2 regions of the Fischerella major NIES-592 genome follow, and region 2 is predicted to be linked to the other one. Evidence: riboswitches for the same ligand, from Rfam matches in the RefSeq annotation. Region 2 holds a riboswitch; the other holds the start of a gene.

Region 1 (16,390 bases), on a different contig from region 2:
TTGTGAGTTTAGTCGCAGCAGAAATGGGTGTGGCGATCGTACCGGAGTCTCTACAAAATTTACAGAGAACAGGGGTAGTTTATAAACCTATGCAGGAACCGACGCCTAAGGTGGCGCTAGCGATGATTTGGCGACGTGACAATACATCCGCAACTGTGCAAAGGTTTTTAGAGGTAGTGAGGCAAGTTGCTATTACCTGGGAAAAAGCTGCGCTACCATAATGCAGTTGTCTACTCACACACATCTTGCGAATAATCAATGAATAATCTCCACAACTATAATCCTAGCGGCATAGGACAAATTAATGGCAATCTCTTCGGTTTGCCCTTTGATTATGAGTCTGCAAATTTAATTGTCTTTGGTGTACCGTGGGAAGTAACTGTTTCCTATGGTGCGGGTACTGCCAATGGCCCACAAAGAATTTTGGATGCTTCACCGCAATTAGATTTATTCGATTTTGATCATCCCGATGGATGGAAACAGGGAATTTTTATGGTAGAAATTCCCCAGGATATTTTAGATAAAAACAAATATTATCGTGCTTTAGCTGCACAAATTATTGAACGCTTAGAGCAAGGTCAACAGTTAACAGACACACCAGATTTAACTCCTGTTTTGGCAGAAATTAATCAGGCTTGTCAACAAGTCAATCAATGGTTATTTGAAAACTGCCAGCAAGCAATTAATCATGGGAAAAAAGTTGCTGTGATTGGTGGAGATCACAGTTCACCTTTAGGTTATCTGCAAGCATTAGCAACTAAATATTCTGAGTTTGGTATCTTGCATCTTGATGCACACGCAGATTTACGGGATGCCTATGAAGGATTTAAATTTTCTCACGCTTCCATCATGTTTAATGCTATGAAACTACCGCAAATTTCCAAGTTAGTGCAGGTAGGTTTGCGTGATATTTGTCATGATGAAGTAGAAATAATTAACCAATCCAATGGTCGAATTATTGCTTATTACGACCCAGTAATGAAACAAATGCTTTACTCTGGCAAGACTTGGATTGAGTTATGCCGACAAATTATCAATCATTTACCGAAATACGTTTATATTAGCTTTGATGTCGATGGTCTTGATCCAAAACTTTGTCCAAGTACAGGTACTCCTGTTCCTGGTGGAATGGAATTAGAAGAAACTTTTTGTTTGTTCCGTGAATTAGTAAAAAGTGGTAGAAAAATAATTGGTTTTGATGTGTGCGAAGTTGGTGATGCTGAATGGGATGGTAACGTTGGGGCGCGAATTGTTTATAAGTTGGCAAATTTGATGGATTTATCTCAGCAAAAGTAGAAGCATAAGAGCAAATGTCTACCTACGATGAAATCTATAAAATTGTCTGTCAAATACCCCAAGGTCGGGTAGCTACTTATGGTCAAGTTGCTGATTTGGCTCAGTTGTATGGTAAAGCACGTTTAGCAGGATATGCACTTTACCGTGTAGATACCGTCTCATCTAATATTCCTTGGCATCGAGTAGTGAATGCTAAGAAACTGTTTGTAAAGGATAGTTAAGCATTTTCAAGGTTCCAAGTTCGTCTGTTGTGGGTGAGTCTTCGCAGCATTAATCGAATCATCACCACATAAATCATGCCTTCGTAATTTTCTGGTAATCGTTCATAGTCATCGGTTAAGTCGCTGTCATAGAGCGGTTCAGTCATGGTCAGAGCTTCACAATTAGGGATTCCTTTTGGATATCATTCCTCGTTGTCTCACAGTATTCTTGCTTCATGCTTATTTACAAGCAGTTTCTAACTAAGGGGAAAGAGAGAATAGATCCCAAGCAACTCAACCAACAGGAAAAAAAGAAACTGCGTAATTGGATAAATTTGATGACTATATCCAATACCTTAGCTGTGGTTGGTGCGCTATTGGCAGCATTGTCTTTCTTAATTCTCGGTGGCGAGTTGCTGCGTCCGCGGGGACTTGTACCACAAGAAAATCAGGTAGCAGAAACTCTAGGAACCTTGCTGGGCGACCTTTGGGGACCGTTTGGCTTTTGGTTTATGGTGGCGATAGTTTTTATTACCTTTTGTAGTACCGTACTGTCAGTCGAAGATGGTTTTGGACGGATGTTTGCTGATGGTACGCAGATTATTGTGCAAGGCTTTGGTGTGCGAGGACGCTGGACGAACGAGAAGTTCTTGCAGAGTGTTTATATTGTTGTGCTACTGGCAATTTTACCAATCGCCGTTTATCTGTTCTTCGGTCAACCTGTCGGCTTGCTGCAAACTGCAGGTGCAATTGAAGCTGCCCATATTCCCATTGTCACTGGGCTTACCCTCTTCCTCAGCCACCGGATGTTGCCAAAAGAACTACGACCATCAAAGACAATTTTTGCTGGTACTGCGATCGCAGGAATATTTTTCGCAGTATTTGCAGTGATCTATCTTTTACAACTTATTGGAGTCATAGGTTCAGGTGCAGGTTCAAATTAAAAATCAAACAACAGCAAAATTCTCTACTTTCTCTTTCTCTGCGTCCTCTGTGTCTCTGTGGTTGCAATTCTATTGAGGATTAGACAGCGCGATTGTTTCCCGTGTGCCGTTATTTCTAATTTTTTCCTACCATTTATACACTGCTAAAACTAACTACAGGTGGAGTGAAATATCAGAACCTTTCACTAATATCAGCAATATTGATAATTTAATCAGTATCATGAATGCAGACATATCCGCAGTTTGGGACAAAATCCAGGCAATGATCAACGGATTCATTGTCCTACTGCCCAATATCGTACTGGCATTGATTGTCTTTGCCATCTTTTTCTTCGTTGCCAGGGGAATTAAGCGACTAGTCAAGCGCTTAACTCGTAACCGCCGTCAAGCTCGAAATCTTGGACTGGTACTGGGACGCTTGGCACAGGGCACAACACTCCTGGTAGGTCTATTTGTTGCTCTGTCGATTGTGATTCCGACATTTCGAGCAGGTGATTTAGTGCAGTTACTAGGAATTAGTGGTGTGGCTATCGGCTTTGCCTTTCGCGATATCCTACAAAATTTCTTAGCTGGCATCCTCATCCTATTGACAGAACCATTTCAAATCGATGACCAAATTGTCTTTAAAAACTTTGAAGGAACGGTAGAAAATATTGAGACACGGGCAACTACAATCAGAACTTACGATGGTCGCCGGATTGTAATTCCCAACTCCGAGTTATTTACAAATTCGGTAACAGTGAACACTGCCTTTGAAAATCGTCGATTGGAATATGATGTTGGTATTGGCTACGGTGACGACATTGACCAAGCAAAGCAGCTGATGCTCGAAGCAATGTATAGTGTGCCAGAAGTACTCAAAGATCCTGCACCCGATGTACTAGTGATGGAACTTGCCGAAAGTACCGTTAATATTCGGGCTAGGTGGTGGATTAAACCGCCACGACGTGCAGATGATCTCACCTCACGGGATCAGGTGCTGTCTGCAATTAAGAAAAAGCTGGTCGAAAACGGCATAGATTTACCCTTTCCAACACAGCAAATTTTGTTCCATGACCAAACAGAGGAAACAGATGGCGATCGCTCACATCAGCGTGAAGGTTGGCCAGCAGGAAATGGTAAACTACCAAAACCTCGCCGCATCAGTGATTCACTCCGACTACTTGCCCAAATGCAAACCGCAGACGCTCACAACGGTAAGGCAGATTTTCCAACAGCTAACGACGAAAAGTAAACTACTTGCCAATACGCACCTATTGCATCCAAAAGTTAAAGATGAATAATGTCAAATTAGGTAAGCTTTGGGACACACTCCATTCTAGCTATTGGTTTTTGCCAACAATCATGGTAATTGCTGCAGTTGCTTTGGCCTTCGCGATGCTAGCACTTGACCGGGCAAGTATGTTAGCAATTGAGAAATTGTGGTGGATCTACACTGGTGGTCCTGATGGCGCGCGATCGCTGCTAGAAGCTGTTGCAGGCTCGATGGTTAGCGTTACCGCTACAGCCTTTTCAATTACAATCGTGGCGCTTCAGCTGGCTGCTTCTAACTTCGGACCTCGAATCCTGCGTAATTTTATGCAGGATTCAGGTAATCAATTTGTGCTTGGTACATTTATTGGTACGTTCATCTACTGCTTGCTCGTACTTCGGACAGTTCATGGAGAAGCAGATGAATACGAGCAATTTGTGCCGCAACTCTCTGTTACTGTTGGTATCCTGCTAGCAATTTTTAGCGTTGGTGTATTGATTTATTTTATACATCATGCCTCAACAATCATTCAAGCATCGCAGGTCATCCAGAACGTCACTGAAGACTTAGACAAAGCCATTGAACTGCTGTTTCCAGAAAAAATTGGACATAGTGAACCAGAACAGGAGCGGCGAGTTACTGAAATTCCCATTTCTTTTGAGGAGGAAGCTTACCCGATTCGAGCTAATGCTACAGGTTATTTGCAAGCAATTGATAATGAAGAATTAATGAAGATTGCCCGTAAGCACAATCTACTGTTGCGTGTCAAGTTTCGGCCAGGAAAGTTTGTGATTAAGGGCAGTGATTTGGTTATGGTTTTTCCTGGAGAACGGGTAAATCAAAAACTTAGCAAACAAATCAACGATGCCTTTATTCTGGGTAAAGAACGTACTGAACAACAGGATGTGGAATTTCCGATCAATCAGTTGGTAGAAATTGCTCTACGCGCCATCTCTCCTGCTGTGAACGATCCATTTACCGCGATTCGATGTATTGACCGACTGAGTGCGGGACTTTCGGGTTTGGTGCAAAGGGATTTTCCCTCAGCTTACCGCTATGATGATAACCATAAACTACGTGTAATTGCGGAGCAATTTACGTTTGAACAATTGGTTGACGGGGCTTTTAACCAGATTCGGCAGTATGCACAGTCTGATGCAGCAGTGACTATTCGGTTATTGGAAGCGATCACCACAATTGCAACTTACACCACTAATCCAAAGCATAAGACAGTTCTGAGGCGTCATGCTGAGATGATTTTGCGGGGTAGCCAAGAGGGGTTATCAGAAGAACTAGACCGTAAGGATGTACAGGAACGGTATTACAGGGTGATTAAAGCTTTAGAGCATTATACCAATTTTGGATTTTAGATTTTGGATTTTGGATTGAAAGTCTTGATTGCAAAGCTGTTTTTGTAATTTCAAACAATACTAACTATCCCAATTTGGTATGATATCAAAATTAAAATTCTCCAATCCAAATAATTATCGGTTTGGAGAAATAATGGTACGGTGTTAAGGAGTAATATTCTGTGGAGTCTAACAATTGGTTGTGGAAATAAGGGGCAAATATCGGCGAAAAATCGGATAGCTTCCTAAAACTGCTTGAGGCGATAGATTGTCCACAATAGACATGCGATCGCACCAAATATCAGCAGGATAATTTATTTGGAATGCGATCGCCTAATGATACTAGAGGGGTTGATCATTGCGCTTATCAACAACTTCCACTACCCCCTGGTCAGTAGTAGTTGTAGTCGTTCCCTGATACCTCTGTGTAGTCCGATCAACATCACTCATATTAGCAGAAGCCATAGTACCAGATACATCATATATTGCCCAATTATGAATATCCAGATCCCTCAAAATTGAGCCAGCAATGCATTTGACAAGCCTGGAAAACTCATAAAATCTCAATCAACTAAAAGAGGCGCATTTTTTTACTTTGAGAAAGCCGAATCAAGGGAAGCAGAGTTTTTTATGATTAATATTTTAAATTTTTGAAATTTTAAGTCAGTATTTGCAGGATACCAAGATATTCTGGTTTCACAAGCACTTTCTTACGGCTATGAAACAGGATAAATATCTTGGTATATTTTTTGCACTGGGGGTATTGCTAGGTGGTTTATCCTTCACCTTTCTAGCACAAGTTAGGCATTTACCCGTGATTGCCCAAACAAATAATACTCCTTCCCGAACTAAAACAGCGATCGCGCGGTTCTGGCACGGTAGAACGCTGACTTCTAAGGCAGATGATTACTATGCTTATCTTCTGGAAGCTGGTATCAAAAAAATTGAGTCGATTCCTGGGAATTTAGGAGCGCAAGTTTTTCGCCGTACTCATGGCAATATTACGGAGTTTACTGTGATATCTTATTGGGAGTCGCTAGACGCTATTCGGAAGTTTGCAGGTAATGATATTGAAAAGACTAGGCATCTTCCCAGAGATAAAGAGTATCTTCTGGAACTAGAGCCTAATGTCAAACACTTTCAGGTTTTGCTTGATGATCGCAAATAATTAATTAAATTTGATTGATAATCATTATGACCCAAGAGTCAGAAAATACTTTAACAGTTGGTCGTGAAGCATTTGCATACTTTCAATATGGTTTAGAAACTGGTGATTGGAAACAGTTTTTGGATATGCTCACAGAAGACTTTACTTTTTGGTTTCCGATGGGGAAATTCCACGGATTGAATGTGGGTAAACAACGAGCCCAAGAGTTTTTTCAATACGTTACACAGGCTTTTAGTCCTGGACTAAAACTGAATTCACTAGACCATGTTACCAGCAATGAAACAACGGTTGTGTTTGAATTCCGAGATGAAGGAATGTTATTTGGAGAACCATATAAAAATCGGGTAGCGGTTTCCTTTGATGTGCGTGGTAACAAAATTTGCAGCTACCGGGAGTATTTTGGCAGTGATGGCAAGTCGAATTGACCAGAAGGCAGTCCCAATCAAAAAATTCACCGTCATGAATGAAAATATACTAGTTTCCAAGATAAGGCTGATACAAACTCGGCACTGATTGAAGAAATGATAGATAAGGAGTATCTGCAAATTTGTCAAGTTATATGCATCAAAACCTACAGTTTTGTATTTATTATAACAAGATAAATTTATACTAACCTATTAATATACTGATCTTTAGATAGATAAAAGGGTTTCGTAATCAAGTTAATATTTTTCCTGGAAGAAGAGAAACATTTAAGTCATACCTCACTTTACCCCTTGAGGGAAAAATCGCTCCTCTAGGGGTATTTTTATCAGTTATCAGTAAAGAATGCCTCAAATTTAACAAAATCAGGTTGTGTCTTTTGTTGGTAGTGTAGGTATCATTTTAGACTTATATCAAGTAAAGCTCTGGAAGAGGTAGAAATTAAAATGTTATTTTCAACTCTTTTAGAGCTGCTTTTGCCAAAATTCTATGAGCAACAGTGGTTGGATGAATGCCATCCCAGAATAAAAACTTGTCTGGATTATCACAGCTAGCAAGATTATTTAGACAAGCTGTATTTACATCTGTAAAGCCAAACTTAGTTGGGTTAGTGATCGCTTCCTTATATAGTGAATGAACATCAAACATAATCATCTGGGTATCATGTCCTAACTTCTGTTTGAGAAGATCAAGGGAGTTAGCTAAGCCCAAATTATGCGCGATTGTTGCAGAACTAAGAATACCAGAATAAGGGCTATTGCGTGTGGCTGGAATATTCCCTAAATCTGGTAAATTAGCAACCAAGATTTTTTTTGCTCCAGCTTTTGCAAGAGATTGGATTGCCTGGGATATATTATTGATTGATAGTGAAGGATTGCTCATGCCGTGAAGATAATCATTAGCACCAGCCCATAGAATATAGAGTGCATTTTTATCAACCTGCTGATAAACTTTGATAAAGCTATCAACTTGTGTCAATAAATCTGGAATTCCATTCAGATTGCCACTGCCTGTAGTTGCACCGCCATAGGCAAAGTTAGTATTTTGTTTGGGGGTTAATGCTAGCCCAGAAGCAAGATATTCCACCCAAACTAAACCATTAGAAAAACGCCCTTGAAAGTAGGGAGGACTAGAAGGATGGAATCCTTCAGTCGCATTAAATGCATTACCAATATCGGAAAGACTGTCACCAAAGACATAAAGTTCATTGATGCTAGTATGGGAATTTGTGATTGAAGTTTTCAGTGCAACCATAATGAAGGATAAGAAAGCAAGCACTACTAAAATCTGTTTTTTCACGCTTCTATTCGCTTTAAATGAGAACCAGACCGCTTTTTAAGCAAAAATCCTCTTCTGTTTTGATCAAGAAGGCTAATACTGGTTCATAAAAGTTAGAAATTATGAATCATTGCTTGACAAGGATTTGATACTTGTTTAGGCTTTCAAGCTATTTGATTGTCAGGTTCTAAGGATTAAAGTTTTTCTAGTGAATGCTTTTCTAATGTAACAATATATTTCTGGTAGGGAAGCAGGGTTATCCGTACTTTGAATGGCGATCGCACCACTTTATTTTCAGAATCTAAATACACTTTTTCAAAAATTCTGCCAAAAGATAGAAGCAATAAATTTATATAGATGAATTGGTAATTGGTAATTGGTAATTACTGATTTTCCCCATTACCCATTACCAGTAATCGTTAAAAATTAAGGCGTTGCTGAATTAAAAGACGTAGCATTGCTACATCTCTACAAAATGTAGACAAACACAATTCATGACCAAATTCAGCAACGCCAAAATTAAATATCATTTCCTGGATGCTATCCACCTAGAAACGCTACCACACCTAAGACAGCCAATGCTACTGCTCCCCACTTCAGTGGTGGATTCATATCAAACCAATCTAGGAAAGAGGGTATTGCTAGTTTATTAAAATCTCCCTCCACGCGATCGTAGCCTGCAACTGGTACAAAAATATTGTTTGGCGCATCCTCTGACTTGGGTTCATTCGTACCCTGTGCAAACCCTATCAGCAGCAGTAGCGAATCTACTAAGGAAGGCGAGTTTTTTGTAATAAATCTAACACTACCATGCTTGGCAGCACAGTAGGGGAACAGGTTGAACCTTGTAACAAGCGTTTGGAGGCTGAGCCTCCTGGCTATTGCAGGTGGTAAAATGTAAATTAATCAGAAACTAGTTTGCCATCACCTTTTTCTGGAATCACCGCATAAGCATCAATTTCAAACAACATACCGTCAAGTGCAAGTCTAGGAACAGGAATGAGGGTGTTTGCTGGTGGTTTATCCCCCCACAAATTGCTAATTTCCCGTCCTAACGGGATCAATTTATCTTGGTTGTAATCCACAATAAGAATAGTAGTTTTTGCTACATCTTTTGGTTTCGCACCAACCGCTTCTAAGGCAAAGCGGAGATTCTCGAAAGCCTTCACTAACTGTTGTTCAAAGTCATTGGAGACAAGATTACCTTGTAAATCTGAACCAAATTGACCAGAAATATAAACGGTTTTTGTCCTTGGTGGTGTAACAGCTATATGACTATAGCCATTTCGGGTTGCATCATATAAAGTTGGTGGGTTCACCAATGTTACATCTTTGTTCTGTTTAGCGCTGACTTGCTTTTGTGTTCCCACCACAAAGGCAGTACCTAGCCCGCTACCCCCAAGCCACAAAAGTGCATTTCGTCGCGAGAATTTTGTCACCAGTGAATTTACAGCATTGGTAATACGTCGAGTCATTCAAGCTCCTTATATATATATGAGTTCTTCATTTTTGCTCATATCTGGTTCTATTATGTGTGCAATTTGAGTAAAAAAGCACTAGCAAAGAGGACTGCTTGAGTACACTCACGTAATTTCAACTAACTCAAATTGCGGGGTAGTTCACCACTTCACCACCACCCACTGGGTCACAGGTGCCATCGGCTTCCATCCCAAAAAACTACCAATGGGAGCAACCCTCTGTACAGCAACACGCATCAATTCTCCACCTACTTGATTGTGCCATTGCAGTAATTTTTGTTCACTTTCAATAGTCACAGCATTAGCAACCAAACGCCCACCCGGACGCAAAGCTTGCCAACATACTTCAAACAAACCTGCTGCTGTCGCACCACCACCGATAAAAATAGCATCGGGTTGGGGTAAATCTTTCAGTGCAATCGGCGCTTTGCCATGAATGATTTGTAAATGAGGCGTACCGAGGGCATTAGCATTGTCAGCGATGTATTGTAGTCGAGTAGGGTTTTGTTCAATGGCGATCGCTCGACATCGAGAATGACTCCGCATCCATTCAATACCAATCGAACCACAGCCTGCACCGACATCCCACAATAATTGTCCTGGTATAGGAGCCAAAGCAGCAAGGGTAATCGCCCGTACTTCGCGCTTAGTGAGTTGTCCGTCATGATGATAGGCGTCGTCTGGTAATCCTGCTAAACGAGATAACCCCACCACTCCAGGATCAGCAATACACTCTACAGCCACAGTATTTAAATCAGCTACTTCTGTAGTTGTCCAGGAGGCGGCTATACCATCAATCATCCGTTCTTGAGAACCACCCATGCGTTCTAGGACAGTAATTCTGCTACCACTAAATCCCCGTTTTGTCAAGAGATCAGCTACAATCGCCGGGGTTTCCTTCCCTTCGCTCAAAATCAACAATCGCGCCCCAGGATAAATAACAGTATGGAGCAAAGCCAGGGGACGAGCATTGAGGCTTAACGTCTCCACTTCCGTCAGCGACCATCCCAGTCTGGCACAGGCGAGACTAAAAGACGAAGGCGCAGGAATAATAGTCATCTCCGCAATCGGTATGCTGCGTCTGAGAGTAACACCGATACCAAAGCACATGGGATCACCACTCGCCAAAACACACACAGGCTGACCCCGACGGCGGAGAATTTCCTCTACAGATGCGTTGATCGGTGAAGACCAAGTGATTTTTTCGCGCTGATCATCAGGTGATAACATGGCGAGGTGGCGGCTTCCCCCAACTATCACTTGTGCATGTTGCAGTATAGAACGAGCGATCGCACTCAGTCCTGATAGCCCATCCTCACCAATACCGATCACAGATAACCATTTTTGCATCGTAGTCAAGAGTTAGCAGGAGCCAGCTTATGATTTTAACTGAAAAAGACTAGAAGCATAGCAAAATACTCTGCAAACCTCCGCACCTTCCTCAGCGTCCCTTTGCGTTTCAAACATTAAATGACTCAATGTGACAAAGCAATGAGTTTTTTGGACAAAGATTAATCCAAGCTTTGATTTTATCTTTTGAGACACAAACTCATGCTAAACTACTCAAACCTAGAGTTGGGAAAGTCCGGTGAGATCCCGGTACTGTGCCGCAGCTGTAATCCGATAAAAAATTGGTTAGTAGTTAGTGGTTAGTAGTTGGTGGAAAAATCAACAACCAACAACCAACAACCAACAACTAACCAATTCGGTGAGTCAGAATGCCAACTTCTAGGGGTGTTGCCAAGACACATAGTTTCTCTGCTCCCTGCGCTGCACAGGGAAGGAGCTTTAGAGGTGTATTTGTCGTCAAGTTCTGTCCCTTGTCCTGGTCTTTTTTACAGTACGTCCGCGCGAGACGGAACACTATTTCGTATCCGGATTCCTGGAGGAATCGTCACTACTGGGCAGTTTCGGATTGTAGCTGATTTAGCTGAGAAATTCGGTGCAGGCTACGTTAACATTACTAATCGTGCCAATTTACAAATTCGTGAAGTTCATACACAAATAACTTCTGAAGTTCTGCGCCTACTCCAAGACATTGGTTTAGCCTCACCAAATCCGGGTGTTGATCATCTGCGTAACATCATGGGTAGTCCGACAGCAGGTATTGATTCCGAAGAATTGATTGATACGCGATCGCTCATTCGCAAACTGGATAACTATATCAGCAGCCATGTTGAACTTACGCCCCTGTCACCTAAATTCAGCATTGCAGTTGATGGTGGAGGCGCGCTAAAGGTGTGCGATCGCCCTAACGATATCATTTTGACTGCTGTGGAACTCAGTACACAGATATACTTTCACCTCAAGCTGAATTTAGGTGAATCATCTACAAATACAGGCATATTATTGCAACCCCAAGAATGTGTAGACGTAGTGAGTGCGATCGCCAAAGTTTATTTGCAGTATTCTGCACTCGAGAAAGAGAATTTCACGCCTTATCGCAAATCACCCAAAGTTCGTTTATTTGAAGTTCTGCATAACTTGAGTATAGAAAGATTTCTCCAAGAAGTAGAAAATCACCTTTCTTACCCTTTGCGGCGACTTTCCCATCTCCCCACCATCTTACCTCCTCATCCACGCCTAACTCGCTATCTCCACCTTGGTGTCCACCCCCAAAGACAACAAGAACTTTCCTACATTGGTGTTGTGCTACCACTAGGTAAATTGGAAACATGGCAAATACAAGGATTAGCGGATATTGCCCAGGGTTATGGTAGTGGTACACTCAGGCTCACACCCTGGCAGAATCTACTGTTGACAGATATTCCCAAACAGTATATTCACGAAGTTCAAAGTAAAATTGAGAACTTGAATTTGCATTGGTCTGCAACCAATCTATATAGCGCCTTAATTGCTTGTGCTGGTAGTACAGGATGTGCATCCTCAGCTACGGATACAAAAAATCACGCCCTCATGTTAGCTGAGTATCTGGATCAACGCGTTACTCTCAATCAACCTGTGAATATTCACTTTACAGGGTGTCCAAAATCCTGCGCCCAACACAACAATAGTGATATTACTCTCTTGGGCGTCAGTGAAGACAAGTATCAGATCTACGTTGGAGACAGTGATGATGAAAGCAAATTTGGGCGAGTACTTTACCAGGCTGTACCTTTTGCAGAATTGCCTCCATTGATAGAAAAAATTCTCCAACTTTATATTGCAAAACGCCGAACTCGCCACGAATCACTAGGAGAATTTGCCAACCGACATGGTATTGCACAGTTGCAACAGATCGTTGAGAGAGGTGGGGAGGTGTGAGGGGTGTGAGGAGTGTGTAGACGCGTAGCGGCTTCCCGTAAGGGTGGGGTGTGAGGGGTGTGAGGGGTAGTAAACAATTAACCACTAACCACTATTGTACAGACGCGAGGAACATCGCGTCTCTACCCACTAACCACTAACCAACAACCAACAACCAACTCTTAGATAATGACCATTGACTACATTCGAGATGGAAATGAAATATATCGTCAATCCTTTGCCATGATTCGGGCTGAGGCAAATTTATCTGTCCTTGCTCCGGATGTGGCGAAAGTGGCAGTGCGTTTGATTCATGCCTGTGGTATGACTGATATTGTTGATGATTTAGTCGCCTCACCTACTGCTGTCGTATCTGGACGTGCTGCGATCGCAGTAGGCGCACCAATTTTGTGTGATTGTCGCATGGTGGCAGAAGGAATTACCCGTAAGCGCCTACCAGCAGACAATGCGGTGATTTGTACTCTCAATCACCCTGAAGTGCCGGAACTCGCTCAAAAACTGCAAAATACTCGTTCGGCTGCGGCTTTAGAATTGTGGAGATCCCACCTAAAAGGATCTGTCGTAGCCATTGGTAACGCACCTACTGCTCTATTTCGACTCTTGGAAATGCTGGATGAAGGCGCACCTAAACCTGCATTGATTCTTGGTTTTCCGGTTGGGTTTGTAGGAGCCGCAGAGTCAAAAGCAGCACTAGCAGCAGATAGTCGTGGTGTGCCATTTATGACATTAAAGGGACGGCGAGGAGGAAGTGCGATCGCAGCTGCCGCAGTTAACGCCCTAGCAACGGAGAAGGAAGAATGAAAGGTCGTCTTTATGGTGTTGGTGTTGGGCCTGGAGACCCAGAACTATTGACTCTCAAGGCATTACGCTTGTTAAGGACTTGTCCGGTAGTTGCCTATCAATCAGCAGAAGACAAAGAAAGTGTCGCCAGGGGTATCGTAGCTGAATATCTCCCTGGCAACCAAATCGAAGTTAAGTATCATCTCCCCCGTGCCCTCGATCCTTACGCAGCACAACCAATTTACGACCAAGTTGTTACACCTATTGCTGAACATCTCGCAGCCGGACGGGACGTAGTAGTCTTGTGTGAAGGCGATCCGTTATTTTACGGTTCCTTTATGTATGTGTTTACACGATTATCCGACCAGTTTGAAACAGAAGTTGTACCAGGAGTTTCCTCACCGATGGGCTGTGCTTCTGCATTGTCAGTTCCCCTGAGTTATCGTGACGATGTTTTTAGCGTTTTACCAGCCACCCTACCAGCCGAAACTCTGAAAGCACAATTGTTAAACGCTGATGCAGCAGCAATTATTAAACTGCGGCGACATTTTGCGAAAGTCCGGGATGTGTTGCATCACTTAGGATTAGCATCAAGGGCACGTTACATTGAACGAGGAACGATGGTCAATCAAAAGATAATTTCTTTGGATGAAGTATATCCTGATCAAGTACCTTATTTTTCAATGATTTTGGTTCCCAGTCAAAGTCGGTTATGATACAGCATGCTTCTCGCAACAAATCTTGTGTTACACTCTCAACAATGTCTGTATAGCATGACTAAATCATTAGTGAGAGACAAGCTCCCCGACTTCTCAGCAAAAGTCGGGGAGCAGGGCTTTGCGATTCTGACCAATCATAATAGGCTTGCTATAGTATTTCTGGGCTTCTGAATCAGAATTCAACCAATATAAATGTTTTGGTCTTCGTGTCTTTGTGTCTTGGTGGTTCAAGATTTTTTAACCCACCAAAACACAAAGACACCAATTTCTTTCAATTTCAGCTAATTCATATGACTAAAATTGCACCTGCCATTATTGTGCTGGGTAACAAAAGCATCCCCGTCGCCCGTAAAATCATCAGTATCTTACCAGAAGCACAGTTATATGGACTAGCCGGACGCACTTCCGAGGTAGATGTGAGTTTTAGAGAGTTTGGAGTCACACTGCGGGAGTTGTTTGCAAACGGTATACCCATTATTGGCTTTTGTGCTACAGGTATTTTGATCAGAACCTTAGCACCACTGCTTGCCAACAAGCGACAGGAACCTCCAGTTTTAGCAGTTGCAGAGGATGGTAGTGCAGTAGTACCCCTCTTGGGAGGACTCAATGGTGTTAATAATTTGGCGCGACAAATCGCCAGTGTATTAGGTGTTAAACCTGCCATCACAACGACTGGTGATATTCGCTTTGGCGTCACATTGGAAGACCCGCCAGTAGGTTATCGTTTGTCTAACCCAGAATATGCGAAGGTCTTTATGTCTGACCTCTTGGCAGGACATGCGGTGCAGTTAAAAGGTAAAGCAGCTTGGCTGAGGAACAGTTCTTTACCTATTGCTCAGAATGCAGAAAGAATTATAGAAGTTACTGAAAAGGCAGGATTTTCCACAGCAACCCACCTGGTCTATCATCCTGCAACGGTGGCAATTGGAATTACTCCCCTCAATCCCCCGTTACAAAGAGGGGAAGGTTCAGAGTTAGTCGCCTTAGTACAGCAAATGCTAGCAGATGCAGAGTTAGCTCCAGCCTCTGTTGCGGGAGTTTTTGCCAGTATCTCAGATGCTGCTGAACCTGGTTTGCAAGCGATCGCTAATTCTCTTAATGTGCCAATTCGTTTTTTTACTGCCGATGCGATCGCTCAAGTTATGTCTCAAAATACTACCGCAGATGTAGCTGTAGCAGCGGCTTTAGCAGCTTCTGGTGGTGAATTGATTGGACAGCAGCAAACAGCAAATTTTTCCTGTGCCATTGCGATCGCACCTTTACCCATCGACATCAACACCACAGGTACACCACGGGGACGGCTGGTAATTGTTGGTACAGGTCCAGGCAGAAGTGATTGGATGTCACCAGAAGTCAAAGAAATTTTACGTAATGCCACTGATTTTGTTGGTTATTCTACTTACCTGGATTTAGTTAGTGCCTTCACCAAAGGCAAACGCCTGCATGAATCAGACAATCGGGAAGAAATTGCCCGGGCAAAGGCAGCCCTGGATTTAGCAGCAGAGGGACGGTTTGTCGCAGTGGTATCCTCTGGAGATCCTGGAATCTATGCAATGGCAGCAGCAGTATTTGAAGTACTAGATAAACAAGCAAAGCCAGAATGGCAAGGTATCCAAATTCAAGTAGCACCAGGTATTTCCGCCATGCAGGCAGCTGCAGCGAAGATAGGTGCGCCTCTTGGTCATGATTTCTGTGCAATTTCCCTCTCAGATATTTTAAAGCCTTGGTCAATTATCGAACAACGCATTACTGCTGCCGCCCAAGCAGATTTTGTCATTGCTTTTTATAACCCAGTGTCCAAGCAACGCACCTGGCAATTAGCAGAGGCACAAAAGATACTGCGGCGTCACCGTTCCCCGGAAACCCCAGTTGTACTAGCACGCAACCTCGGTAGAGAGGCTGAATCTGTTGTGGTGTGTACTCTGGAAAATTTAGTACCAGAACATGCTGATATGCGGACAGTTATTCTTGTTGGTTCGAGCAAAACCCGGATGATCCAAAAGCGAGATGGTGATATTTGGGTTTATACTCCCCGTCGCTATGATGATTAACGGAAGTTCGCAATCAGTAATCACCGTGCAATGGGAAAAACCAATTACCTGCTATCTACAGTTTTAAGCAAATGATTGATTTGTTGCAGTGCTACTTCTATTTTCTGTTCCGCAACAGGTGATAGAGTTTCGCCCAATTCAAAGTTTACTCCTGGCACTGTTACCCACCATGCTTGCGGTGAGCGACC
Region 2 (16,390 bases):
TTTGGAAAGTTGTATTGTGTTCCAACTCTTGGGGATTAGTCTGACTAATTGTAGATAAGGCTTTGCTGATGAAGTCCGGACCAAGGGGTATCAAACCATCAACACAAACCAAAGCCACCATGCGAATCAGCGACTCACCGCTGTACTCACCCAAGGACGCTACAAAGTCCCCAATGCTATCGCCGGGAATACCGTTGATGCTACAAAAAGCTACCAACTCAGCAACTAATTTCAAACACAGATCAATGGTTTGAGCTTTGTCAGCTTTGGGAGTGATAGAGTTGAGAAACCCCAACAGAGGAATTTTCTCTCCTACCTTATTAGCAAAAGCTGCTGCACCCAGCGCTTTATCTGTGCGATCGACAGTTTGATATAACCACATAGCCCGTTGGTAGCCCTGGGAACGATCATTGTACAGATAAATTGCTCGCTCGCCAATTGCTTGAATCAAACCTTCATCAGTTTCCCCAGTCACAGTTTTAATCGTGTTGACAAAACCAACCACATTTTGCCACTCACCAGGGGCGACAAAATCTAGCGAATTCAGCATGGAAACAGTCAAGTTATTAGTTGGTAGTTCGTCTACCAACTCAAAAATGGGTTTACTCACAAAAATCTCCTTATTTTGTTGGTTGTTGGTTGTTGATTGTTAGTTGTTGGTTCCAAATAACTACCAATCACCAACCATTAACAACTTTTACTTGAGTTGTGCTAGACCATTCAGGTCAAATTTTTTCAGCCAAGTTTCGCGATCGCTAGCTGTAAATGATGGTGAACGAGACAGTACTTTTACCTGATAGCGGTTGTTGACGAGTATTGCAGTTTGAGTATTGCCAATTTCTACGGCTGGATAACCAGCAATTTGCTTGTTGCTGTTGGCAAATTTGGCTGCTGCTGTCGGGATACTTTTTGTATCAGAAATAGCTAGCATCGCTAATTCTTGACCATCTTTTTTTAACTTAGCTTCAGCAAAACCCTTTTTTTCTTGAGTATATACACGCTCGTACCCATCTTCAGCAGGGGGGAAAAACTTGTTAAATTCGCTACCCTGAGTTGCTTGTTTGGCAACAGCTTGACCAGTTTTTTGGCGACTGCTTTCTTGTTGCACCTGGTCAAAGCGTCCCGGTTCTTTGGGAGTACAAGCTGTGGTCAGCAACAACACTGACAGCAACACAACAGCTAAAATCCTGCGGACACGAGGAAAATTCATAGTTTGACTCTCGTTGATGCTAAAGTTTCAAGGCAATTATCACGGCTTCTAGGTGCTTTTAACAAAAAATTTACTTTTTGATCAGACTTGTTTCAGCTTAGTACCTTGGTGGTGAAAAAATAAATTTTGTTTAACCACTAAGACACCAAGACACAAAGAAACTTCATTGGCGTCTAGCAATCACTGCATAAAACGGATCTCCTCCCGCAGCACCCAACCACTGAAGGAATGCTGGTATATTTGATTGCTTAGCAATTACCTCTGGGGTAGTAAATCCATGTACAGAGTTAAAATAGCCTTTAACTAATTCAATTCTGGTTGCTTCTGATGCGTCTCGCCACGCTTGGATCGCCTTTTGATAAAACATGCGGTTAGAAAAGCTGATGATGGCGATTCCACCTGGTTTGAGGACGCGATAAATTTCGGAAAATACTGCCTCTGGATATTGCAAATATTGCACAGATACACAGTTGAGGATGGCATCAAATTCTTGATCTGGAAGTGGTAAACGCGGATTTTCGTTGAGATCCTCAACAAAATAATGATTTAAGCGGGGATTGTGCGCTAATTCCTCAGCGTTGAGTCCGTGTCCTTCCACATGAGCAAACTGCATTTCTTCTGGTAAATGCGAAACCCAACTACTCATCATGTCTAAAATGCGTGTGTTGGGTTGCAGGCGATCGCGATATAAATCGGTTAATTGTTGAATAAAACCTTCGTCTACATGAGTGACAAAGCGCGGAAAGGAATAAAATTGCTTGTCGTCGTCTGCGTCAAGTTTAGTACGTTGTTCTGGTCTAAGCAGCATAAAACTTGGATGATGAGAGGTCTTGTCTAAATTTGTGTACCACCATACGTATATTAGAAACAGTCTGAAAAATAGGCGAGTCTATCAAGGATCTATTAGTTAAAAAACAATCAATATCAATATCAATGTTGTTTAGGTTACTGGAGTATCAATTAGTGTGGCGCCGTTTTCGTTCTTGGGTAGGCTTTCCTTACGTAACTTTGTTATTTTGGATACTGCCGTTATTGTTATTTAATTCTGGGCATAGTAGCTTGATGGCCCATGATGAAGGGATTTATGCTTGGCGATCGCGTCGAATGTTTGAGTCTGGTGATTGGATTAATCCTTGGTCACAACCCCATCATAAAACTCCAGGCCCCTACTGGTTAATTGCTAGTTCTTATACCCTATTTGGTATTAATGAGGCTAGTGTACGTCTGCCAAGTATGATTTTGGGTGTACTGAGTGTAATAATTCTCTATGAAATTGGGAAAATTTTATTAGATAAAAAAATTGCTTGGCTAGCTAGCGCAATTTTGAGTGTGGAATTTCTGTGGTTGCAATATTGTCGTTTGGGTACACCTGATGTACCAATGATTTTTCTGGTACTTTTAGCAATTTTATCTTTATTAAAAGCAGAATTAAATCCTCGATCTTGCTACTTTTATACTTTTGTTGTGGGTGTTTGTTTTGGTTTGGGTTTTTTGCTGAGAAGCTTTATGATTTTTTTGCCAATGTTTGCTTTGTTTCCTTATCTAGTTTGGGAACATCGTCGTCATCGTCATCTGACAAACCCAATTTTATATTTAGGATTTTTGCTGGGTTTAACTCCCTTTTTTGTTTGGCTGTGGTTTAATTTTTTACACTATGGTATTGATAGTGTTAGAGAATTATGGCAATTTGTATTTCGTTTAGTTTCTCAAGAGCGTTCTGGAAATGGGATTTTATTTTATTTATGGAATCTCCCTATTAAAGCTTTTCCTTGGTTTTTCTTTAGCCTTTTGGGTTTATTTGTAGCTTGGCGTCTTCCTATTCCTCGCTATCAGTTGATATTGGTTGGTTTGCCATTAGTTTTATTTTTTGAACTTAGTCTTTTTTCTACTCGTTTACCTCACTACAGTCTTTCACTATATCCTTTTATGGCTTTGCTAGCAGCTGTCGGGCTGGATTGGCTGGGTAAAGTGGGTTTTGATGCCAATATGGAGATTAGAGATTTAGGGGGAAATGAACAAACAACATTAACTTATACAGCAAATTTCAACAACGCGACGTACAAAAATACCCCACCCGCGCTGTCGCGCACCCTCCCCGATCTCAGGGGAGAGTTGGGGACGGGTGTACTTCACTTAAATGCAAAACTTTATATCAAGAAAGTTATTCGCAATCTCAGCTATGGGATCGGTGTATTAGCTATTTTATTGTTACTGGCGAGTATACTCGCTTTGATTTGGGGTAGTGCTGATATTCGCAAATATGCAACTGTCACCTTGACTCTAGGCTACGGTTGGTTGATTTTACCTTTAGTTTGGATTGGTCGTTACCACTTTGGTAAAAAGTTTTTGAATTCCAACTACTGGTTAGCTGGTTGGTTAATTCCAGCTTGGTTAGCTTTGGCTGTCGCTGGAAGTAATGGCTTTTTGAGTGATTACAATCCCCAGATGAGAACTTTTTTAGCACAGCCCGCGATCGCTCAAATTTTACAGAATCATTCTATCCACTTTGTCAAAGTTGGGGGAAAAACTGGGGTACTACTTGATTTTTACACTCCTCATCACGGAGAAGATGTAGAGCAAATTTCGGAACTACCAGTTTATAGCTATGCTTGGATCTCTGCAAAACAAGCAACAGATCTATCTACACCTCATCGTGTTTTGGGTACTGTGCAAAAATACGAATTGATTCAAGTCTTACCCTAGAGGTTGGTAATGGGTAATTGGTAATGGGTAATTGGCATTTTTTATCTGTTCCCCTACCTTACCCCCCGTTCGCTATTCCCTTTTAGTCCCCAACCATGCGCCTAATAACTGTTCACTGTTTACTGTTCACTGATTTCAGTTAACTCTTATTTATTTAGTTGTGGGATAATATTTGAGTAACTTGCTCAGGAAGCATCTCATATGTGCAAAAAATCCCTGGCGATGGAAAATCGCAGTTATACAGGCAAACTCCGCCTGGTATTGTTATATCAACTCGTGCAGGTGGGTTGAGTTTGTGTAACTTGGTTGAAAGCGCCAAGTAGCCAAGTGGGGATGATCCCTTTGTTCAGGTTTCAAGAAAGAGAATTTAAATACGCAAATCGAATATTTTTGGGCTTAGACTTTCAAGCGATTGGGTGAGTAGCTGAGAATTATATCAAGATTAAAGAAGGATAAAAGATTAATTCACCAAACCAAATTTTCAATTATTGGTTAGGTGGAGATTCAATGTTAAAAGGGAAATTGCATTTTTCTTCTTAACCTTGGATCCACCTACAAACAACTTGGGTGAACTTATTCATATCCTTTCTCTGAAGGTTGCTCACACCCTGAATTAATGCCGTTGTTAGACTTTTGTGGTGTTACATGCAACAGAGGCGGATTAGACAAATACCTCCTTCCATTTTTCCCTTTGAGGTTATCAAACCCAATGGAAATGTATTATCTGTGGCTTTCGGTGGGGATAGTAATGATCCCTTAGCGGATTCTCACATTCCTTATCAAATGCGACAAGCCGATCGCAATGTGCGGCGAGAATTGGAAAATCAATTAGAAGAATTCCGCTGGCTTTTGATTGTCGGAAAAGCGGGAATCGGGAAAACTCGAGAAGCCGCCGAATTAGCACAACTTTATAACCGAGAAGGCTGGACAGTTCTCTGGCTAAAATCTGATGGATGGATAGATGAACCAAACCAAGAGCAACTACAAAAAATTGCTGCTAAGCGCAAGTTGCTGTTTGTGCTTGATAATCTCTATCAAAGGATAGACGATCGCTTCCCCAAATTGCCCCTCGGACTAGAGGAATCTGAGTTAGCCCCTTTGACTGTACCTTTACAACAGCGACTGTGGCGAGTTCTAGAAATTTATGAACAGTTCTGCGGTCAGGATAAAATACGGGTGATTGCCACTACCGCGAGTGAATGGGAAAAACTGCAACAGCTACGTTTTCAAGTTTATCACTTACCAGAACCAGAAAATGCAGCAATTGTTCAGTTATTAAGTAACACTGTTCCTCAAAATAAGATAAAAACTAACGAAGATGATTATATAGCGATCGCCCAGAAAAATGACCAGACTTTCACAAATGTAGTTGTAAATCTCCGTCGGTTGAGAAATAAAGGCTTATCTTTAACCTCTAATAATTACATTGAAACTTGTCAACAGACTTGGGAAAAGTGCTACGCAGATGCCATCAAAAAACATCCCGCTAGCCGATATATTTACGATGCTGTAGATTTGCTGCAACAATTTAATCTTGCAGTTGAACGATTCATCTTAGAACCAGCTGCTTTATTAATGCTCGGGGATCAGTCCCAGCAACAATTACAGCATCGTTGGCTAATTCGCAGAGTCCTAAATGATCTGATTGAAAGTGAACACATCCTTAATCCTCGCCCAGGACAAATAGAAGCTAAAGACAAGCAAGTGGATGCTAATGAATATGTTGATTCCCTATCCCACTTGATTTTGCAGCTAACAGATAGATATCCCCAGCAAATGCTGGGTAAACTCTTTAATTTAGGCTGTCAACTATTAAACTTCAATCACCCCAAACAAGCTTTAACTTGCTTCGATCATCTCCTCACCTTCAACCGTGAAATCTCTGATATTTGGTTTTACCGGGGTATCGCACTGTACTTATTAGCAAATTATGAAGAAGCAGTTACGTCCTATGACAAAGCCCTAGCGCTCAAGAGTGACTCCTACCAAGGTTGGTATAATCGGAGCCTAGCATTGCACCTATCGGGATGCTATGAAGAAGCAGTTGATTCCTATGATCAGGCACTTGCTATTAAGCCTAACTTAGATCAGGCTTGGTATAACCGAGGCATTGCTTTGTATTTTTTGGGACGTGATCAAGAAGCAGTAATCTCCTACGACAAAGCACTAGCTATTAAGCCAGACTATCACCAAGCTTATTACAGCCGATGTCAAGCACTAGAGAACTTGGGACGCTATGAAGAGGCTGTTGCTTCCTACGACCAAGTACTGGCGCTTAAACCTGACCATTATCAAGCTTGGTATCACAAAGGTAATGCATTGTATGCATTAAAACATTACGAAGAGGCAGTTACTTCCTATGACCAAGCCTTGGCCCTTAAACCCGACTATTATCAAGCTTGGTACAACGGGAGTGTAGTCCTATATCTGTTGGGATTATACGAGGAAGTGGTTAGATCCTGTGAAAAAGTAGTAGAATTAAAACCCGAGCATTACCAAGCCTGGTACAACATGGGCAATGCGTTATATTTTTTGGGACACTATGAAGAGGCTGTTGCTGCTTATGACAAAGTGCTGCTAATCAAGCCAGACTATGACCAAGCTTGGTACAACCGCAGTATAGCCTTATATCCCCTGGGCTTTTATCAAGAAGTAGTTGCATCGTGCGATAAAGCAGTGGCGATCGCACCTGACCATTATAAAGCTTGGTACAACAGAGGTAATGGGCTATACTCCTTGGGCAAATACAAAGAAGCACTTGCTTCTTATGACAAAGCACTAACAATCAAGCCTGATTATTACGAAGCTTGGTACAACCGGGGTGTGGTTATGGCAAATTTGGGAGACTACAAAGAAGCAGTAGTTTGCTACGACAAAGTACTAGCTATCCACCCTCATAATTACCAAGCTTGGTACAGCCGAGGTAATGCGCTAAATAAATTAGGTTCTTATCAAGAAGCACTAATTAGCCTTAACAAAGCAATTGCACTATCTCCTGATTCCTTTGAAGCTCATTACAACAAAGCTTGTTGTTATGCTTTGCAAAAAAATCTTGAATTAGCCCTTGAAAGCTTACAACGAGCTATTAGTCTCAATCCTGAATGTCGCAAGACAGTAAAAACTAACTCTAGCTTTCAAAAATTTCTCACAGATGAGCGGTTGCAAAGATTGATTGCGGAGAAATAAGGGATTGAGGGTCGGAAAAATAGGGTTTGGTTAGGGATTTTTCGACACGATTTTACCATGTACAGACGTGCCATGTACAGACGTTGCAGTGCAACGTCTCTACTTTAAGATAACGAGGGAATCCTGGCTAAAATCCCTTTTTTGAGAGGCTCGGGACGTTCTGACCAAGGTAAAAAACCATCAGATTTATCATAGTATTTGCTAGCGCATTCGAGAATTGCAGCCGCACTATCGTCTACTGGTAAATCTCCAAACATATAAGTTAGTTTTCCAGAACCAGCGAAAGCAACAACACAAGAATGACTGCAAGCACTCATACATTCTACTTCTTGAATCGGAAAACCATCTTTGAGATGCCAATCTTGAGCTAATTCCTGAAGTTTCTTTAATAACTTTTGTCCACCACTTTCACCGACTCGCTTCCCACCTTGCCAGACACTAGCACAAGTCTTGCATACAAATAAAGTATGAGACGGTTGCTGAGTATTTGTGGCTGTCGTCATCTGTACCTCGCAGATATTTTAGAACTAAAATCAACTTCGGCGGGCATCCTGACTTACTTTAGTTAAGTTCACAGTTGCGGGACAGCGCCGGACTTACACCAGACTTTCCCCGTTACCTCTAGTAGCTGCTCCCCACTAGAACCGAATGTTTTTGATCTTAACGTGATTTTGACGAGATAGTTTGTTGGGTAAGTTATTATGGGCTGTTTTTAAACGCAGAGGGACGCAGAGGCTAACGCAAAGGGACGCAAAGTGAGTCTTTATGTTTAGTGTGTTGGTAAATCTACTTGCAACCGCTTAAACATAGCTTCTCGCCCTTGCATTGCCAAGGTGTCGTCTATGGGTGATAGAGTGATAGGCTGTTGGTATTTTAGTCTCAGTGCGGTTTGAATTAACCAATCTGCCACGAAGGGATTTTTTGGTAACAGGGGACCATGAGAATAAGTAGCGATCGCATTCTGATGAAATACCCCTTCTGTACCATCTTCACCATTGTTGCCTAAGCCGTACACTACGCGTCCTAGTGCTTCTACTTTGCCCAGCTTAGTACGTCCACCGTGATTTTCAAATCCGATGAGGTATGGTTTGCTACCCGTCATTTCTTGAAGATCCCGCGCTAAACGAGTTGCAGTCACTTCCACGACTAAATTTCCGATACAGCGTCGGACATTTTCACCAGGATGCACTGATACGATGTCTAAAATGCCTAAGCCCTGAATGCGTTGTCCAAAACCTGGTTCGTAGTAATGTCCTAACAGTTGGGGTGAACCACAGGTAAAGACGCCGGGAGTACCATTTTCAATTTTTTCGCGCATTGCTTCTGCTTTCGCACCCTGCAAGTCACGCATGACAATTTCTTGCTGACGATCCTGTGCGCCACCACCCACAATTAAATCTACAGATTTAATATCTTCTGCTGTCGCATTTTGGTCTAAGGGCAACACTTTGACATTGTATCCTCGCCACTGACAACGGCGTTCTAAGACGATCACATTACCGCGATCGCCATAGGTACTCATGAGCGTAGGATATAGCCAACCAATGGTCAGTTCGTACTGTTTCATAATTTTAGGGATTGGGGATGGGGAGGACAAGGGGATGACTTGGAGGACAAAGGGGAGAAGGAGGATAAGGGAGAATTTCTCCTTTATCTTCGTCCCGCCCCCCGCTCTCTGATCACCTACCCCTAATCCCCTATTCTTTTGTACGAGGATATTATAGATAAGATCACAGATATCAATAAAATAAAAAGCAATGTCTATTGACAAAATGCCGCAAATCTACGCTTAAAATATAAAGCGCGCTCTCATTAGCAAGAACTATGGAAGTACTAGAACTAAAACGCGAAATTGAAACGTTGTGCGATCGCCTGGGTAAAACCCAGGACTATCTTTGACATTCCCGCACTCACAGCCAAAATTCAAGACTTGGAACAAATCGCAGCACAACCAGAATTCTGGGAAGATCAAGTCAAAGCCCAAGGAACGCTGCAAGAACTGAATGATTTAAAAGCACATCTCCAACAATACGAACAGTGGCAAAGTAGCCTAGAAGATACGAAAGCAGTATTGGAGCTTTTAGAGTTAGAAACTGATGAAGCACTACTGCAAGAAGCAGAAGCTACTGTCACTAAGCTGAATCGGGAACTCGACCAGTGGGAGTTACAACAGTTACTCTCTGGGCCTTATGACGATAAAGGCGCAGTTCTGACTATTAACGCCGGTGCTGGTGGTACTGATGCGCAAGACTGGGCAGAAATGCTACTGCGCATGTATACCCGTTGGGCGGAAAATCATGGCTACAAAGTAAATTTAACAGATGAGTCCGAGGGTGATGAAGCAGGTATAAAATCAGCGACTATAGAAATTACAGGTCGTTATGCCTATGGATATTTGCGGTCTGAGACAGGTACTCATCGCTTGGTCAGAATTTCGCCTTTTAATGCCAATGGTAAGCGCCAAACCAGTTTCGCTGGGGTAGAGGTAATGCCCCAATTAGATAACTCGGTGCAATTGGAGATTCCCGAAAAAGACTTAGAAATCACCACATCTCGGTCTGGTGGTAAAGGTGGGCAAAATGTCAACAAGGTAGAAACTGCTGTGCGTATTGTTCACATTCCCACAGGTATTGCTGTGCGTTGTACAGAAGAACGCAGCCAATTGCAAAACAAAGAAAAAGCCCTTGCTCGCTTGAAAGCTAAATTGCTAGTCATCGCTCAAGAACAACACGCCAAAGAAATTGCCGAAATTCGCGGTGATATGGTGGAAGCTTCTTGGGGCAATCAGATCCGGAACTACGTATTTCATCCTTACCAGATGGTAAAGGATTTACGTACCAATGTCGAAACAACTGCGATCGCTGATGTGATGAATGGTGAACTAGATATGTTCATCCAAGCTTATCTGCGGCAAGAAAATCAGTTGGTGGAAGCGGCAGTCTAATTTAGTTGTTAGTAATTAGTAGTTAGTAGTAGGGGCGCACAGGTGTGCGTCCGTATATTTGTTAGTTTACTGACCATCAACAACCAACAAGCAACCACTAACCATTAACTAAACAAACTGTTACATTGAAAGAAGATAATTGTCATCAAATCATTATGAGTAATTCTCCTGCTGATGAACGTCAACCCAGCTATGTCAAACTCGCGATGCGAAACATGGTGCAAAAGCGACTTACTTCTTTGAAGCATTTTGTACTAACCACTGTTGGGCTGTTAGCTGTCCTTATCGGTCTTGCTTATCTGACCCGCTGATCATAAACTATCAGTTTCACTACAGGAGATTTTTCGGCTAGTGCAAGTTGAAGTATATGTACAGAATTACCTCAATGAATATTCGCAATCTGAAAGTATAAAAATTGAGGATATACACATCCCCATTACATCTCAAACATGGGAAAACTGGTTCAATTGTTGGTTGGAAATATTACAACCAAGTATTTCGTCTACGGCAAATTATGAAATTGGGTTGCGTTTGACCAACGATTCTGAAATACAAGAATTAAACGCTCAGTATCGTCAACAAAACAAGCCTACAGATGTTTTATCCTTTGCGGCATTAGAGGTAGACTCTCCTATACCAAGTGAAGCGCTAGCTTCTATGCCTTTATATCTTGGTGACATTGTTATTTCTATTGATACAGCACAGCAACAAGCTCAAAAGCAAGGGCATACTTTGTTAACAGAACTAGCTTGGTTGGCAAGTCACGGATTGTTACATCTGCTGGGCTGGGATCATCCGGACGAGGAAAGTTTAGAAAGAATGCTAAAAAAGCAAGTAAAATTACTGAAGTCGGTAGGTATTTCTATTGACATAGAGTAGCATGATTTGCCTTCATATTTAAAGTGCGGCTTCCTAGTTGTTCTTTATATAATGATTCAGTAGAAAATTGGCAGAAATGTCGATTTAATTATTAAAATCGGCACATATTCCCAGTTCAACCACTCTGGTGCTGTAATTTTTCAACTATGTCCCAACCAGTTTCACCACCACCAACTTCAAACCACTTAGAAACAGTTGTCAGCAAAAAGCGAGAATTATCCTGGCAAGTTGCTGCTAATCTATTCGTGAGTTTTAAGTATGCTTGGTGTGGGATAAGTTACGCTTTTCAAACTCAACGTAATTTTCGTATACACGTTGTTATTTGTGTAGTAGCGCTGGGATTAAGCATTTTTTTACGATTAAAAGCAGTGGAAATAGCAGTAATCAGTATAACTAGTGGCTTAGTTTTAGCATTAGAGTTATTAAATACAGCAATTGAGTCAGTAGTTGATTTAACAGTCAAGCAGGCTTACCATGAACTAGCAAAAATTGCCAAAGATTGTGCTGCTGGTGCTGTGTTGATTTCGGCTTGTGTAGCAGTTTTGGTTGCGATCGCACTTTTATTCCCTCCTTTGTTAACCTTAATTTTGTCGGCTTTTTAGAGATTTCTCCTACACAAGGAAACACCCCATAACACAATACAGCAATGTACCAGACGTGCCATGGCACGTCTGATACACTTAGTCAAATCTTACTAGAAAGTTTCATTGGGACTGCTTTTATTTAAGACAAAAAATGCCCAGTTGTCTTTTGAATGTGGTTTACAACTTTCTCGTAAGACTCTGGGTTACTAACTGGATTAATAATAATAGGGATAATGCCGTCTGGCAGCCAAAATGTGATTCTGCCATTCGGTGGTTCATAACAAAAAGAACTGATACAGTTGAGGTTAATTACATACTCGTTTCTCTCGTAGTAGATTTTCACCCAGTAGCTATTTTCTAATTGCGCTTCGGTGATGTATTGGATATACTCTAGAATTTTTTGGTAATCTTGCTGGTTACTTTGAGGATTGATTACTATTGGGATAGCACAATCAGGTAGCCAAAATGTTACCCTACCGTTTTGCTCATAACAAAAGGCACTTACGCGTTCAAAATTGACCACATATTCTTTCCTCTCGTAACTAATTTTTACCCAGTACGCCACAAAGTCTCCTTACATGGGGAATATATCAGGAGCATATTGCTGTACAGCACCCTCTTAGCAGAGTATAAATCTTTATCTGCCAGAAAGTTTTGCGTGAATTCTCTGGAAAATGGCGACTGATTGTCAAGAAATCTAGGAAACTGAAACAGGTGTGTGTCTGCCTTCGTAGGATTGAGAATGAGCGATCGCAGCTTCGATAAAGCCTTTAAATAGAGGATGGGGCGCACTAGGACGAGATTGAAACTCCGGATGAAATTGGCAAGCCAGAAAGAAAGGATGCTTAGGCAATTCTATCATTTCTACTAAACGTCCATCGGGAGAAGTGCCACTAATCACATAACCAGATTCTAAAAACAGGTTGCGGTAAGCGTTATTGAATTCGTAACGATGGCGATGTCTTTCGTAAATTACTTCGTCTTGATACAGACTAAATGCTAAGGTATTGGGCAAAACACGGCAAGGATACAAACCCAAGCGCATTGTCCCGCCCAAATCTACCACGTCTTGCTGTTCTGGCAACAGGTTAATAACTGGATTTTCTGTATGGGGTTCAAATTCAGAACTATGAGCATCGGTAAATGCTGCAATATTTCTGGCCCATTCAATCACAGAACATTGCATTCCTAAGCATAAACCCAAGAAGGGAATTTGATGAATGCGAGCATATTTGATGGCTTCAATTTTACCATCAACTCCACGCACACCAAAACCTCCAGGTACAATTACACCATCCACACCAGCCAAGTGATTCTCGGCTCCATCAACTTCTAGTTTTTCTGAATTTACCCACCGCAGACGCAAATCGCCACTCATGGCGATCGCTGCATGACGCAATGCTTCAACTACAGAAAGATAAGCATCGCTCAATTGTACGTACTTACCAACAATGGCAATTTCGATGGGATGTTTGGGACTATAAAGTCTTTCTACTAAAGTTTGCCACTGAGTTAAATCTGGTTGATGTTGCTCCATATTTAGCAACTCCAGTGTTTGCTGTGCTAGTCCTTCCCGTTCTAAAATTAGCGGTACTTCATAAATGCTCTTAGCATCGATCGCAGGAATTACACAGGCTACGGGGACATCGCAAAACTCGGATAATTTGTGTTTTAATCCGGTTGGTAAGGGGCGATCACATCGACAAATTAAAATATCTGGTTGGATACCAATCGAACGCAGTTCTTTAACAGAGTGCTGTGTGGGTTTAGTTTTCATTTCTCCCGCCGAAGCAATCCAGGGAACTAAGGTGACGTGCATATATAACACGTTTTGCCGTCCTACATCTTTGCGGAACTGACGAATTGCTTCTAAAAATGGTAGTGATTCTATATCCCCTACCGTCCCGCCAATTTCTGTAATTACTACATCAGGATTTGTGTCTTTTGCAACTCTGTCAATTCTTTCTTTGATTTCATTTGTAATATGAGGAATCACCTGTACAGTGCCGCCATTGTAATCTCCGCGACGCTCCCGATTAATTACTGCTTGGTAGATAGAGCCAGTAGTTACACTGTTGAGACGCGACATGGAGGTATCAGTAAAGCGTTCGTAATGCCCTAAGTCCAAGTCTGTTTCCGCGCCATCCTGGGTAACAAACACTTCTCCATGCTGAAAAGGACTCATCGTGCCTGGATCAACATTAATGTATGGATCGAGCTTCAGAATCGATACCGAATAATTCCGAGATTTGAGCAAACGTCCCAGGCTTGCTGCTACAATGCCTTTGCCAATACTGGAAACTACACCACCGGTAACAAACACAAACTTAGTCATAACTCTTAATTTCTAGTAACTTCTCAAGGATGAAGGATAAAGGATGAAGAATGAAAATAAGAATTTAGATTTTATACTTTACACTTCACACTTCACACTTCATACTTCTGCCTTCTGCCTTTCTTATTGTTGTGAATCTTAATGTATTTTGGCGTGAAATCACTTTTAGGATTTTTAATATTAGGCTTTATAGTCGCCTCCTCTGTATTTGTTTCAGCACAACAGCCATATCCCTATTTGCGGGTAGTTTATCCTCCCCCAAATCACCAAACTAGTGCTGATCGCATTTTCTTCCTTGGTACAGCCCCCGCTTCCGGACAGGTTTTAATCAATGGTAAAGCAATCAGGCGCAGTCAGTCTGGCCATTTTGCCCCTAGTTTACCTTTACAGGTGGGAGAAAATACTTTTAAAATCAGCTACCAAAAACAAGCAATTCAGATTCAGGTAACAAGGCTTGCTACCCAACCGGAAATACCACAGGGTTTAGCCTTTGCCAAAGATTCTTTGACTCCAGCAGTGGACATTGCTAGACTTCCAGGGGAATTGATTTGTTTTAGTGCGATCGCCACTCCCAACGCCAGTGTCTCTGTAAAATTGGGTAATCAAACAATTTCCCTCTCGCCCCAACCCCAACAAGCACAACTACCAAGCAATTTGGCAGCACTGACAGGACGAAATCAACCTTTTGTTAACCATAGTGCTAGTAAATACGAGGGATGTACTACAGTACAGGAAAATGATTTACCCGTTGCAGACAACACCAACGAAGTAGATTTAGGTAAACCTCAGTTTCAACTGACGCTAAATGGCAAAACGATAAATCAGGAAGGAACAGGAAAAATCACTATCCTATCACCCGCAAAATTGCCAGTTGTGGAAGTCACAGCCGATGCTGGTGTTGCTCGTACTGGTCCGAGTACAGATTATTCTCGACTGACGCCCCTACCTAAAAGTACACGTGCAGCAGTCACAGCTAGGGAAGGAGAATGGTTGCGCTTGGACTATGGCGGTTGGATCAATAGTAAGGAAACCACTACTATACCAGGGGCTGTTCCTCCCCACTCAATCATTCGTAGTGTTGGTTATCGTCCACAACCTAACATGACAGAGATGGTTTTTCCTCTGCAAGTTCCCGTCCCTGTCAGCGTACAACAAGGAGATAAAACTTTTACTCTCACTCTCCACAATACCACCGCTCAAACTGATATTATTCGCTTGGACGATAATCCTTTAATTTCTCGCTTAGATTGGCAGCAAGTGAAGCCAGAACAGTTACAATACACCTTCAACCTCAAAAAAAGTCAACAGTGGGGATACAAGCTGAGATACGAAGGTACAAGCTTGATATTAAGTTTACGTCACTCTCCCATTCGTAACAGCAAACAAAAGCCTTTATCAGGCATCAAGATATTACTAGATCCAGGACACGGTGGCAAAGAACCTGGTGCAAGAGGACCAAATGGCTACTCAGAAAAAGATGTGAATTTAACAGTATCAAAATTAGTGCGGGATGAATTGGTGAAGCGAGGCGCAACAGTGGTGATGACGCGGGAAGATGACAAAGAAGTGTCGCTTCCTGAACGCCAAGCAATCATAGATAGGGAAGAACCAGCAATCTCTATTTCCATCCATTACAACTCCCTCCCCGACGATGGCGACGCCGAAAACACCAAAGGGATAGCAACTTTTTGGTATCATCCCCAAGCGCACGACTTAGCAATATTCATGCAGAATTATTTAGTTAAAACCAGAAAACGGCCTTCCTACGGTGTGTTTTGGGATAACTTAGCGCTGACGCGTCCAGCGAGTGCACCATCAATATTATTAGAGTTAGGTTTTATGAGTAACCCCGATGAATTTGAGTGGGTGATGGATGAAAAAGAACAAAAGAAATTAGCAAAGGCTGTAGCTGATGGAATTGTCGAGTGGTTTAAGAGTGTGAACTAAATCCCTGACTTTTTGGAAAAGTCGGGGATCTCAAGAGTGTTGCGATCGCTTGTTTTGAAGAGTGAATCCACAATGTTCTCGTTTGAACCAAGATATATTTTCGGTCAAAGCAAATCAGAAAGTGATAGTTTGCCTTCCATCTGAAGTTTGGCTTGCACACAATTAGCACAACTACAACCAAGTTGATCAATAATCGCTTGAGAATCACTAGATAAGTTTGGTGCAATCCATGGGTGAACAGGTTGTGCAGATACGAAAGTTACCTGTTGTGTGACAGCAGCTATAGACTTGAGATAAGATGCAGCCGCCGGATTTGCTACCAACAGCATAGAAGTAAGGACTACAGGACAAGCAAGTAAAATTAGTTTGATTATGTTCATAATTGACAACAAACCCTATAGGACTATAGCATAGCCAATCCTTACTGACTCGTCATGAGTAATAATTGTTCCTTTTAGCTGTTAGCCTTATCCAAAACCTTGACCATGTGATGTTTGTACCCAAATAAATAATTCACCCTCTTTACCACCAGCAGCTAGTAGCTTACCTTGGGGATGCCAAGCTAGGCACGAAAAGCCATCTGATGCGCCTGTGAGAATTTG

What was found. A riboswitch is a leader RNA that binds a small molecule or an ion and turns the genes downstream of it on or off. The one in region 2 is predicted to bind cobalamin.
Region 1: another riboswitch for cobalamin. It lies ahead of cobG (precorrin-3B synthase); the one in region 2 lies ahead of NIES592_RS01345 (DUF1636 family protein).

The regions. Positions count from the first base shown of each region.
Region 1 covers NZ_MRCA01000002.1:111,963-128,352, reverse strand. Annotated here, with positions in the region: gene NIES592_RS04480 (LysR family transcriptional regulator) at 1-221, shown strand, start outside; gene speB (agmatinase SpeB) at 259-1,296, shown strand; gene NIES592_RS04470 (MGMT family protein) at 1,311-1,517, shown strand; gene NIES592_RS24905 (hypothetical protein) at 1,514-1,663, opposite strand; gene NIES592_RS04465 (hypothetical protein) at 1,835-2,440, shown strand; gene NIES592_RS04460 (mechanosensitive ion channel family protein) at 2,661-3,674, shown strand; gene NIES592_RS04455 (DUF2254 domain-containing protein) at 3,716-5,062, shown strand; gene NIES592_RS04445 (antibiotic biosynthesis monooxygenase family protein) at 5,760-6,209, shown strand; gene NIES592_RS04440 (nuclear transport factor 2 family protein) at 6,236-6,634, shown strand; gene NIES592_RS04435 (SGNH/GDSL hydrolase family protein) at 7,074-7,931, opposite strand; gene NIES592_RS04425 (Rid family hydrolase) at 8,813-9,385, opposite strand; gene cbiE (precorrin-6y C5,15-methyltransferase (decarboxylating) subunit CbiE) at 9,530-10,738, opposite strand; cobalamin riboswitch at 10,944-11,133, shown strand; gene cobG (precorrin-3B synthase) at 11,183-12,652, shown strand; gene NIES592_RS04410 (precorrin-8X methylmutase) at 12,821-13,453, shown strand; gene NIES592_RS04405 (precorrin-2 C(20)-methyltransferase) at 13,450-14,148, shown strand; gene cobJ (precorrin-3B C(17)-methyltransferase) at 14,442-16,202, shown strand; gene NIES592_RS04395 (hydrogenase maturation protease) at 16,247-16,390, opposite strand, start outside.
Region 2 covers NZ_MRCA01000001.1:295,813-312,202, reverse strand. Annotated here, with positions in the region: gene NIES592_RS01370 (hypothetical protein) at 1-610, opposite strand, end outside; gene NIES592_RS01365 (hypothetical protein) at 698-1,210, opposite strand; gene NIES592_RS01360 (class I SAM-dependent methyltransferase) at 1,374-2,018, opposite strand; gene NIES592_RS01355 (ArnT family glycosyltransferase) at 2,144-3,913, shown strand; gene NIES592_RS01350 (ATP-binding protein) at 4,559-7,099, shown strand; gene NIES592_RS01345 (DUF1636 family protein) at 7,204-7,602, opposite strand; cobalamin riboswitch at 7,624-7,763, opposite strand; gene NIES592_RS01340 (type 1 glutamine amidotransferase) at 7,869-8,666, opposite strand; one part of gene prfB (peptide chain release factor 2) at 8,924-8,995, shown strand; one part of gene prfB (peptide chain release factor 2) at 8,997-10,043, shown strand; gene NIES592_RS01330 (DUF3285 domain-containing protein) at 10,199-10,354, shown strand; gene ybeY (rRNA maturation RNase YbeY) at 10,395-10,922, shown strand; gene NIES592_RS01320 (diacylglycerol kinase) at 11,069-11,524, shown strand; gene NIES592_RS01315 (hypothetical protein) at 11,646-12,071, opposite strand; gene NIES592_RS01310 (CTP synthase) at 12,204-13,841, opposite strand; gene NIES592_RS01305 (N-acetylmuramoyl-L-alanine amidase) at 13,983-15,788, shown strand; gene NIES592_RS01300 (hypothetical protein) at 15,893-16,168, opposite strand; gene NIES592_RS01295 (WD40 repeat domain-containing protein) at 16,256-16,390, opposite strand, start outside.